3 regions of the Neotabrizicola sp. VNH66 genome follow, and region 3 is predicted to be linked to each of the others. Evidence: riboswitches for the same ligand, from Rfam matches in the RefSeq annotation. Region 3 holds a riboswitch; each other region holds the start of a gene.
The links. A riboswitch is a leader RNA that binds a small molecule or an ion and turns the genes downstream of it on or off. The one in region 3 is predicted to bind cobalamin.
Positions count from the first base shown of each region.

Region 1: it holds a riboswitch for cobalamin, as region 3 does, so the genes downstream of both, ACO2Q5_RS01915 (aromatic ring-hydroxylating oxygenase subunit alpha) here and ACO2Q5_RS14770 (CbtB domain-containing protein) in region 3, are expected to answer to the same signal.
Region 2: it holds a riboswitch for cobalamin, as region 3 does, so the genes downstream of both, ACO2Q5_RS12745 (TonB-dependent receptor plug domain-containing protein) here and ACO2Q5_RS14770 (CbtB domain-containing protein) in region 3, are expected to answer to the same signal.

Region 1 covers NZ_JBMSDW010000001.1:374,174-377,442, reverse strand. The annotation lists gene ACO2Q5_RS01920 (ABC transporter permease) at 1-1,323, shown strand, start outside; cobalamin riboswitch at 1,397-1,591, shown strand; gene ACO2Q5_RS01915 (aromatic ring-hydroxylating oxygenase subunit alpha) at 1,701-2,939, shown strand; gene ACO2Q5_RS01910 (2Fe-2S iron-sulfur cluster-binding protein) at 2,940-3,269, shown strand, end outside.
Region 2 covers NZ_JBMSDW010000008.1:4,700-7,968, forward strand. The annotation lists gene ACO2Q5_RS12740 (ABC transporter substrate-binding protein) at 1-171, opposite strand, end outside; gene ACO2Q5_RS12745 (TonB-dependent receptor plug domain-containing protein) at 290-2,152, opposite strand; cobalamin riboswitch at 2,280-2,468, opposite strand; gene ACO2Q5_RS12750 (amidase) at 2,619-3,269, shown strand, end outside.
Region 3 covers NZ_JBMSDW010000010.1:22,452-25,720, forward strand. The annotation lists gene ACO2Q5_RS14755 (malate synthase G) at 1-371, shown strand, start outside; gene ACO2Q5_RS14760 (GlcG/HbpS family heme-binding protein) at 382-804, shown strand; gene ACO2Q5_RS14765 (histidine phosphatase family protein) at 1,025-1,591, opposite strand; cobalamin riboswitch at 1,612-1,743, shown strand; gene ACO2Q5_RS14770 (CbtB domain-containing protein) at 1,774-1,980, shown strand; gene ACO2Q5_RS14775 (CbtA family protein) at 1,991-2,743, shown strand; gene ACO2Q5_RS14780 (hypothetical protein) at 2,753-3,269, shown strand, end outside.

The DNA.
Region 1 (3,269 bases), on a different contig from region 3:
GGGGCCTATGCTCTGGTCGATGTGCTGGATTATGCCGGGCCGGTGCAGGCCGGGCTGCGGGCGGCCTTTGGCTGGACTTCGGCCCGGGATTACTGGTTCCCGCAGACCCGGTCTTTGTGGATGGCGGTGCTGGTCTTCTCGGCCGCGCTGTATCCTTACGTCTATCTCCTGGCCCGTGCGGCCTTCCGCGAGCAGTCGGGCTGCACGTGGGAGGTGGCGCGCGCCCTTGGCCGCGGGCCGTGGGCCTTGTTCTTCCGGGTGGGCCTGCCCTTGGCGCGGCCCGCGGTGGCGGCGGGTGTCGCGCTGGTGATGATGGAGACTGTGGCCGATTACGGCACGGTCTATCATTTCGGGGTGCAGACGCTGACCACCGGCATTTTCTCCACCTGGCTGAATGGCGGCAATGCCGGGGGCGCGGCGCAGATCGCGGGCGTGGCTTTGTTCCTGATCTTCCTGCTGGTCGCTTTGGAGCGGGTGTCGCGCCGCAATGCGCGGTTTCACCGGATGGGCCGGGCGCAGCGTCCGGTCACGCGGATGCAGCTTGGCGCGGGGCAGGGGGCGGCGGCCTTCCTGCTGTGCCTGATCCCCTTTGCCGCCGGGTTCCTGCTGCCGGTGGGGGTGATGCTGCATCTGGCCGCGCAGGCGCCCGCGCATTGGCTGGCGCCGGGTCTGTTCAGGGCGCTGGCGAATACGCTGATCTCGGGCGGCACGGCGGCGGCGCTGACGGTGGGGATGGCACTGTTTCTGGTCTATGGCCTGCGGCTTTCGGGGCGCGCGGGCGTGCGCGCGGTGCTGCCCCTGACGACTTTGGGCTATGCTACGCCCGGCGCGGTGCTGGCGATCGGGCTTTTGCTGCCCTTGGCCGGGCTGGACCACAAGCTGGCCGATGCGGTGCTGGCGCTGTCCGGGCATGACCCGGGGCTGATGATCACCGGGACGGCAGCGGCGCTGGTGGTGGCCTATGTCGTCCGCTTCTTCGGCGTGGCGCAGGGGGCGGTCGATTCCGCCTTTGACCGGGTGTCGCCCAACCTGCCGATGGCCGCGCGGTCCTTGGGTCGCGGCGCGGGCGGCACGCTGACGGCAGTCTATCTGCCGATGATGCGCGGATCTGTGCTGACGGCGCTGCTGATCGTCTTTGTCGATTGCGTCAAGGAACTTCCCGCGACGCTGCTGCTGCGGCCGTTCAACTACAACACGCTGTCCACCCGGATGTTCGAACTGTCCTCGCTGGAGCGTCTGTCCGAAGCCGCGCCGGCCGCCCTGCTGGTGGCATTGGTCGGGCTGGCGGCGGTCGCCGTGGTGGCCCGCGCCAACCGCGACTGAAGGCGTTTTTCGCAGAAGTCTTTTCCCGTCGTCGTCCTGTCGGAATTGTCGCATTCCGCCGCTGCGGTGCAGCTATCCTGTCAGGGCAAAAGGTGCCGCTGGCGACAGCGGAGAATTGGGAAGCCGGTGCAAGACCGGCGCTGCCCCCGCAACGGTGACGGATGGGGGATGCGGCAAGAGCCACTGGGAGGAGACCTGGGAAGGCGCCGCATCCGGGGGAAACCCGCCCGCCGCGAGCCCGGAAACCAGCCTTTCGCAGGAAAAACCAGCCGCGGGGTGCGGTGGGGCGGCGCGTGGTCTTTTCCGACGCGGCCGTTTCCGGCACCCTGCATGTCAGATCACCCCCGCGCGGGACGGCGCGGGCCCAGGAGGACCCGATGCGTTCGGCCCAGGAAACCCTTGCCCTGATCGGGGGCCGCAAACCCGATTTCGCGCTGGAGCGTGACCTTTACTGCGATCCCGGCGTCTATCAGCAGGATCTGGAGCAGGTCTGGTACAAGGAATGGCTGTTCGCCGTCCCCGCCTGCGAACTGGCCAAGCCGGGCGCCTATGCCACGATGCAGGTGGGCGCCTATCCGGTGGTCATCATCCGCGGCAAGGACAACCGCATCCGTGCCTTCCATAACGTCTGCCGCCACCGTGGCCAGCGGCTCTGCGCCAAGGACAACGGCTCCACCCAGAACCTTGTCTGCCCCTATCACCAATGGACCTATGACCTTGAGGGCAAGCTGATCTATGCCCGCGACATGGGCGAGGATTTCGACGCCTCGAAATACGGGCTGAAGAAGGTGCATTGCGTCGATCTGGGCGGCGTCATCTATGTCTGTCTGGCCGAGGTGCCGCCCCCGATCGCCGATCTGGCCCGCGCTGCCATGCCCTATCTGGCGCCCTCGGGTCTGGCGGATGCCAAGGTGGCCTATTCCTCGACCATCGTGGAAAAGGGCAACTGGAAGCTGGTGATGGAGAACAACCGCGAGTGCTATCATTGCGGCGGCTCTCACCCCTCGCTCTGCCGCACCTATTCCGACAATCCGCGGATGACCGCGATGGACGGCCCCGACAGCGCCAGCCCCGACATTCTGGACCACTGGAAACGGTGCGAGGCCGCGGGCCTGCCGTCGCGCTTTGTGAATGCCGCCGACTTCCAGTGGCGTCTGGCGCGGATTCCGCTGCTGAACAACGCCGAAAGCTATACGATGAGCACGGAACACGCCGTCGAAAAGCGCATGGGGACGATGCCCTTTTACGATGCGGGCAGCCTTCTGATGTATCACTACCCGAACACCTGGAACCACTTTCTGGGCGATCATGCCATCGTCTTCCGGGTGCTGCCGATCAGCCCCACGGAAACGCAGGTCACGACGAACTGGCTGGTCCACAAGGACGCGGTCGAGGGCGTGGATTACCAGCTGCCGAACCTGACCGAGGTCTGGATCAACACCAATGACGAAGACCGTCAGGTGGTCGAGGAAAACCAGAAGGGCATTCTCTCGCCCGCCTATGAGCCCGGCCCCTATTCCCGCATTCAGGAGGAAGGCGTGATCCAGTTCGTCGACTGGTATTGCAACCTCATGACCCGGCGCCTGTCGCCGCGTCCGGCGATGGCGGCGGAATAAATGGCAAAGTCGCGCCTGAACTGGACCAAGGAGCCGTGGTCGGACAGCGAACTGCTGGAATGCGCCATGGTGGTGCCGGAAACCGACGACACCGCCACCTTCACCTTTCGCGCGCCTTCGGGCGCGTGGTTCGACTATCAGCCGGGCCAGTTCGTGACGCTGGACCTTCCCGTGCCGGGCGGCAATGTGCAGCGGACCTATACGATCTCGTCCAGCCCCTCACGCCCCTTGTCGATCAGCGTGACGGTGAAGGCGCAGGCCACCAGCATCGGCACCCGCTGGATGCTGGACCATCTGAAGCCCGGCATGAAGATCAAGGCCTATGGGCCG
Region 2 (3,269 bases), on a different contig from region 3:
CGCCCCGCCGCGGTTCGCGGGCCAGGCCGCGGCCTCCTCCGCCATGGAGGAGGACAAAGGATCGGTCGCCAGATGGCTGACCGAGACCAGCTGCCCGGGCGCCGCCAGCATCATGGCGATCTGGTCGGTGCAAAGGTTGATGGAAACGACACGGGCCGGGGCAGCGGGCAAGGGAACGCCCGCCGCCCCGGACCCGATGGCGCCCTGCCCGGCCGCCCCAGACGGCAGCAGGGCACCAAGGGCCGCCAGCGCGGCACAGACCGCCCCGGCGCACCCTGCAAGGCGCAGATCAGAACGAGGTGCGGACGCCCACATAGACCGACCGGCCGGGCTGGGCATAGTTGCGCACCGTCTCATACGTCTCATCGAACAGGTTCTCGACACGCAGATAGGCCGCGGTCGTGTCGTTGACCTCATAGCTGAGCGAGATATTGGCAACGGTGTAGTCCGGCATCTTGGAGGTCGGCGCGGGCCAGATGCCGTTATCGTAGAAATCGGCCACATGCTGGACGGTGAACAGGCCCGACAGCCGGTCCGTCACCTGCGCCTCGACCCCAAGGGTCAGGTCGTGCCGCGGCACCCGAACCGCCACGCTCTCCACCGCGCCCGAAACCGTATAGGCATCGGTATAGGTATAGTTGCCGAACAGGTTCCAGCCTTCTGCAATCTGCGTCTGGCCCGACAGTTCTACCCCTTTGGTGCGGGTCGTGCCGGGCACCTGATTGTAGCTGCCGCCCGCCCACTGGATCTTGTCGTCGATCTCGGTATCGAACAGCGTCGCCTGCAGCGTGGCGCCGTTGCCGAAGGTATATTCGGCCCCCAGCTCGAAACTGCGGCTGGTTTCGGGCTTCAGCGCAGGATTGCCGTAATAGGTGCTGTAAAGCTCATAAAGCGAGGGTGCGCGGAACCCGGTGGAGGCCACGGCGCGGATGATCAGATCATCCGTCGCATGCCAGGCCAGCGCCAGACGACCGGTGTCATAGCCGCCGAAGGTGCTGTGATCGTCATGGCGCAGGGCCAGCGACAGGTCGATCGTGTCATTCGGGGAATAAAGGAGTTCGGCAAAGACCGATTTCGTGGTGGCCTCTCCCGTGTCGATATCGGTAACAATGCCCGACGTGCTGCTGCCGTCAAAGGTTTCCTTGGTGCGGTCCGCGCCCCAGGTCAGGCTGATCTGGTCGTTGGCGGTCCAGCTGCCGTTATAGGCCAGCTGGTCCCGGCTGCCGTCGAAGGTGGTCGTCGAATACCAGCCCGCCGGATAGGCATAGTCCCGTTCCGTCACGGTGCGCGCGAACGAGAGTGCATGGCGGACCGCCCCGGTGTCGAATTCGGCAAAGACCCGGCCGCCCTTCAGCAGCCCGTCTTCGGTGTTCAGCTGGTCGGCGGTCTGATCATCGAATTCGGTAAAGGACTTGCGCCAGATGCCGTTCGCGCCGATCCGGATGTCATCGGTCAGATCGTAGGCGGCATAGAAGGTGACATTGGTCGAGCGGAAGCCGTCATCCTCGGTCCCGCCGGAATAGGCCGAGAAACCGTCGGTTACCGTGCGGCTCACCGAGAACGAGAGTTCCGCCCGCTCCGTCTTGACGCCGACCGAGGCGGTGCCGCTGTAGGTGCCATGCGATCCGGCCTCCAGCGCGATCTCGCCCGCGGTGCCCTCTTCGGTGGCGCGGAAGCTGGTGATCTCGACCACGCCGCCGATCGCCTCGGAGCCGAACAGCGCCGATTGCGAGCCGCGCAGAACCTCGATCCGGCTGATGCCGCCCATCGTGGTGGAACCGAAGTCATAGGCGCATTGGGTGCCCGAAGGGTCTGCCACATCCAGCCCGTCGATGCGGACACCGATATAGGGGCCGGAGAGCCCGCGCAGCCGCAGCGCGGTGGAGGTGCCAAGCCCGCCGTTGCGCGACATCGACACACCGGGAATGCGGGCAAGCTGGCTGGCCACCGAAAGCTCACCCGATTTCTTCAGATCCTCGGCGGTCACCACGTTCACCGTGGCCCCCGTCTCGCTGAGCGAGACAGGCAGGGTCGAGGCGGAGAGCGTGATCGTGCCCAGAAGAACGCTGTCGTCGTCGGTCTGGGCGGTGGCCATGCCACCATGGGTGGCGGCCAGTGCCGCCAGAAGTGCGATGCGCGAGATGCCCTGCATCTGTGGTGTCTCCGGTTCAGCGGGGGACCCGCCGGAAATGCGATCTGCTCCGGGACCATGGGCCGCCAGAACGGTGATACGTCACCTCTGGCGGAAACCCGCCCTCCTCCGCGCACCCCGCGCGGCGGAAAGGGTGATCACCTCGGCAGGTCTCCTGGCTTGCGGGTCTGGGTTTGGACGGGCCTTCCCGGGGAAATCGGCCCCAGTGGCATGTTCCGTCCGCACTCGCCGCTTACAGTTGCGGGGGCAGCCGCGGAGTTGCACCGCGTTCCCTTTTCATCCGGGCAGGCCCGGAACCGAAGGTGCCCCTTCCTGCGGCGGGATCACGGAACTGTCAAGCGCAGCGCAGGCGCAGTGTCGCTGCGCGGGCCGCAGGCGGCGCAATCAGGCCACGGCAGGCCGCATCCCGGCTGGACCGGCCCGGCGGCTGCGGTCAGCATGTCCCCAACAAACAGGAGAATCGGCGATGATCGGAGATCTTGGCGCAACGGATGCCACCGAGCTGGCGGGGCTGGTGGCCCGCCGCGAGGTCAGCCCGGATGAGCTGCTGGATGCCGCGCTGGCCGCGGTTGAAGCGCGCAATCCCGCCATCAATGCGGTCGTGCTGATGCAGGAACAGGTGGCCCGGCGCTCCATCGCGGCGGGCCTGCCGCAGGGTCCCTTCCGGGGCGTGCCGTTCCTGATCAAGGATCTGGGCTGCGAGGCGGTGGATTTTCCCACCCACAACGGCAGCCGGCTGTTCGCCAACACCCGCCACAAGGGCGACAGCAACATCTTCCGCCGCATCCGCGCCACCGGCGTCGTCACCTTCGGCCGCACCACCAGCCCCGAAGGCGGCGTGGGGGCGGCGACAGAATCGGCGGTCTATGGCGGGCCGACACGGAACCCGTGGAACCTTGACCATACCTCGGGCGGGTCTTCGGGCGGCGCGGGAGCCGCGGTGGCGGCGGGGATCGTGGCCTTTGCCCATGGCTCGGACGGCGGCGGATCGGTGCGCATCCCGGCCTCCAGCTGCGGGCTTTTCGGGTTCAAACCCACCCGTGCGCGCCTGCCCGACGGACCTTTCTCAGGCGAGGGCTGGGCGGGCATGGCCATCGACGGCTTCCTGACCCGATCC
Region 3 (3,269 bases):
ACTGCCAGTCGATCCTGGGCTATGTGGTGCGCTGGGTCGATCAAGGGATCGGCTGCTCCAAGGTGCCCGACATCGACGATGTGGCGCTGATGGAAGACCGGGCAACGCTGCGGATTTCCGCACAGTTCCTGGCGAACTGGCTGATCCATGGCATCATCACCGAAGCTCAGGTGGATGAAAGCCTGCGCCGCATGGCGGCGGCGGTGGACCGGCAGAACGCGGGCGATGCCGCCTATCTGCCGATGGCACCCGGTTTTGACGGCCCCGCCTTCACCGCCGCGCGCGACCTGATCCTGAAGGGCGCGGCACAGCCCTCGGGCTACACCGAACCCCTGCTGCACGCCTGGCGGCGCGTGGCCAAGTCCAACTGAGGAACCTGCGATGAAAACTGTCACCCGTCTTGACCTGACCGATGCCCGCCTGCTGATCGCCGGGGCCGCGGCCCATGCCGAAAGCATCGGCGTGCCGATGTGCATCGCCATCGTCGATGAAAGCGCCCAGCTGATCGCCTTCGAACGGATGGAGGGCGGCAAGGTCACCTCCTCGACCATCGCGCTGGACAAGGCCTTCACCGCCGCCGGGGCGAAGCGGGCCACGCATGAGTATGGTACGGCCAGCCAGCCCGGCGCCCCGGCCTATGGCATCAACTCGGCCATTGGCGGCCGGCTGATGGTGGTGGGCGGCGGGCTGCCGGTGGTCTGGCAGGGACAGGTCGTCGGCGGCATCGGCATTTCCTCGGGCACGCCCGCACAAGATCAGGCCGTGGCGCAGGCCGCGATCGACCACTGGTCCGCAGCCCAATAAACCTGTCGCACCCGCCTTTCACCGGGCGGGGGCGCTGTCATCAGTGGCAGTCCGGGCAAATGCCGGGATGTCCATGACTCTGCCCGTTCCCGGCAAACTGGTCCTTGAGCCATCCCGCCGGGGAACGGCCCGCCATCACCCCCGGCGGCCCCACGATACCTTACAGCGGGGCCTGTCCTTCGCCTCCTCCGGTCGCTTGGCCGGGTCCTGAGGATGCCCCTCACCGCCTGTGGGCCGGCAACGGGCAGGCCAGCGCGCGCAGCGCCCAACGGCGGCCGTCATGGCGCAGTTCGGTCAGCGTGGCCGGACCGACGTCCAGCGCCCAGAAGGCCGCGGCGGGCGCATCCAGCACCCGCAGGACCAGCGCCCGGATCACGCTGGCATGGGTCAGGGCCAGCACATGCGACCCGCCTGCGGCGATCCGCTCCAGCCAGTCCGCCACCCGAAGCGCCAGCGCCGCCCGGCTTTCGCCGCCATGGCCCTGATAATCCGGATCGGCGATCCAGCGGGCCAGCGCCTCCGGCTCGGCCGCGGCCACCTCGGCCAGCGGTTTGCCGGACCAGCGGCCATGATCCATCTCGGCCAGCGCCGGATCCCGCTCCGCCAGCAGTGACAGGGCGGCCGCAGTCTCCTGACAGGCCCGGGCCGGGCTGGCCAGCACCCGGCGCCCGCGCCATGGCAACGGACCCGGGCCGGAACCCGGCAGCAGCGGATCATCCCCGGGAAAGGCCGCCTGCCGGGTGGCCGCCGTCGGGCCATGCGCGACCAGCGTCAGAACAAGGGTCATCCGTTTCTCCCGCAGCTGCATTGACTTGATCCCGCTCTGGTCTTAGGCCTTGACGACCAGATGCAACGAAGAAGCCGGTGAGATTCCGGCACGGTCGCGCCGCTGTGATCGCCTTGGGCGAGAGTCAGACCTTCCTGCATCGGATAACCCTGAACGGGACGCGCAATCCCAAGGAGACAGATATGACCTATGCCACCACGCATATGTTTGCGGTCAAGCCCATTCCCCTGCCCGATGTGATGCCCTGGGCGATTTTCGGCACGCTGATCTTCGCGATCTTCATTTATTTCGTCGGCGCCGAACAGGGCGCGACGGCGGTGGTGCAGGGTGAGACGATCCATGAATTCGTCCATGACGCCCGTCACCTCCTCGGCTTCCCCTGCCACTGACGGGGCCGACATGACCGGATCTCTTTTGCTTCGCGGCCTGATCGCCGGCGTTGTCGCCGGGTTTATCGCCTTTCTCTTCGCCTTCACCTTCGGGGAGCCGCAGGTCGATCTGGCCATCGCCTTTGAAGAGCGTATGGCCGCCGCTGAACCCGCGCCAGCCGTGGCCGCAGAGGACGAAGCGCCCGTGGTCACCCGCGCGACACAGGCCGGGATCGGCCTTGCGACCGGGCTTCTGGCCATCGGCGCGGCGCTTGGCGGGCTGTTCGCCCTGGTCTTCGCCCTGGTCTACGGGCGGATCGGCACCCTCGGCGCCCGCGCCACGGCAGGGCTGCTGGCCCTGGCGGCCTTTGTCGCCATCGGGCTTGTCCCGCAGCTGAAATACCCCGCCAATCCGCCCGCCGTCGGCTTTGATGAAACCATCGGGGCGCGCACTGTCCTGTTCTTCGCCATGCTGGCATTCTCGGTCCTGATCATGGCTGTGTCGGTCCTGACCGCCCGCCGCCTTTGGGCACAGCGCGGCGGCTGGACGGCGGGAACGCTTGGCGGGGCGGTGTTTCTGGGGCTGACCGCGCTGGCCTTCACCGCGCTGCCCACCGTCAACGAAATGCCCGAAGGCTTTGACCCGCTGGTGATCTGGCATTTCCGCATCGCCACCATGGGCATCCACCTGATCTTGTGGCTTGTCATCGGCCTTGGCTTCGGCTGGCTGGCCGAGCGTCTGCTGGAGGGAGGACGCCCCGCCCCCCGGCTTGCCCCGGTCTGAAACGGGCCGATGATGCGGCACAATCCGCTGTGCCGGGCGGCAGGGACGATCCTTGCCGCCTTGGCCTTTTGGCTCGGCCTTGCGGGGCTGGTCTCTGCCCATGGCTCTGGCCGTGGACAAGGGCCGGTTGCGGGCGTGCCGATCGCCGAGATCACCCATGGCCAGATGCCGGTGATCGCCGACCATGCCGGCGCAATCCTCGCGCTGGCAGGCCGCTTTCCTGCGCCGGATGCCGAGTTTGGCCGGGTGCTGAACTATGCAAAGATCCAGCGGGCATGGTGCCTGTGGGGAAGGGTGCCCGGTGCCGTGACGGATGAGGCCAGCCCGTTCAACGCCTGCAGCCACGCCTGGCTGGCGGCAACGCAGGATCTTCTTGTGCGGATGGAGGCCGCCTCGGCAGGCCGCAGCCCGGCCGTGGCCGCGCTGGCCCGCCGGGTGGAGGGGGAGATGCTCCTCGCCTCCACCTCTCTGTCGCTTTGCGCCTTCAGCGCCACGCCCTATGACACCGCGGTGCTGGTGCGCCCGG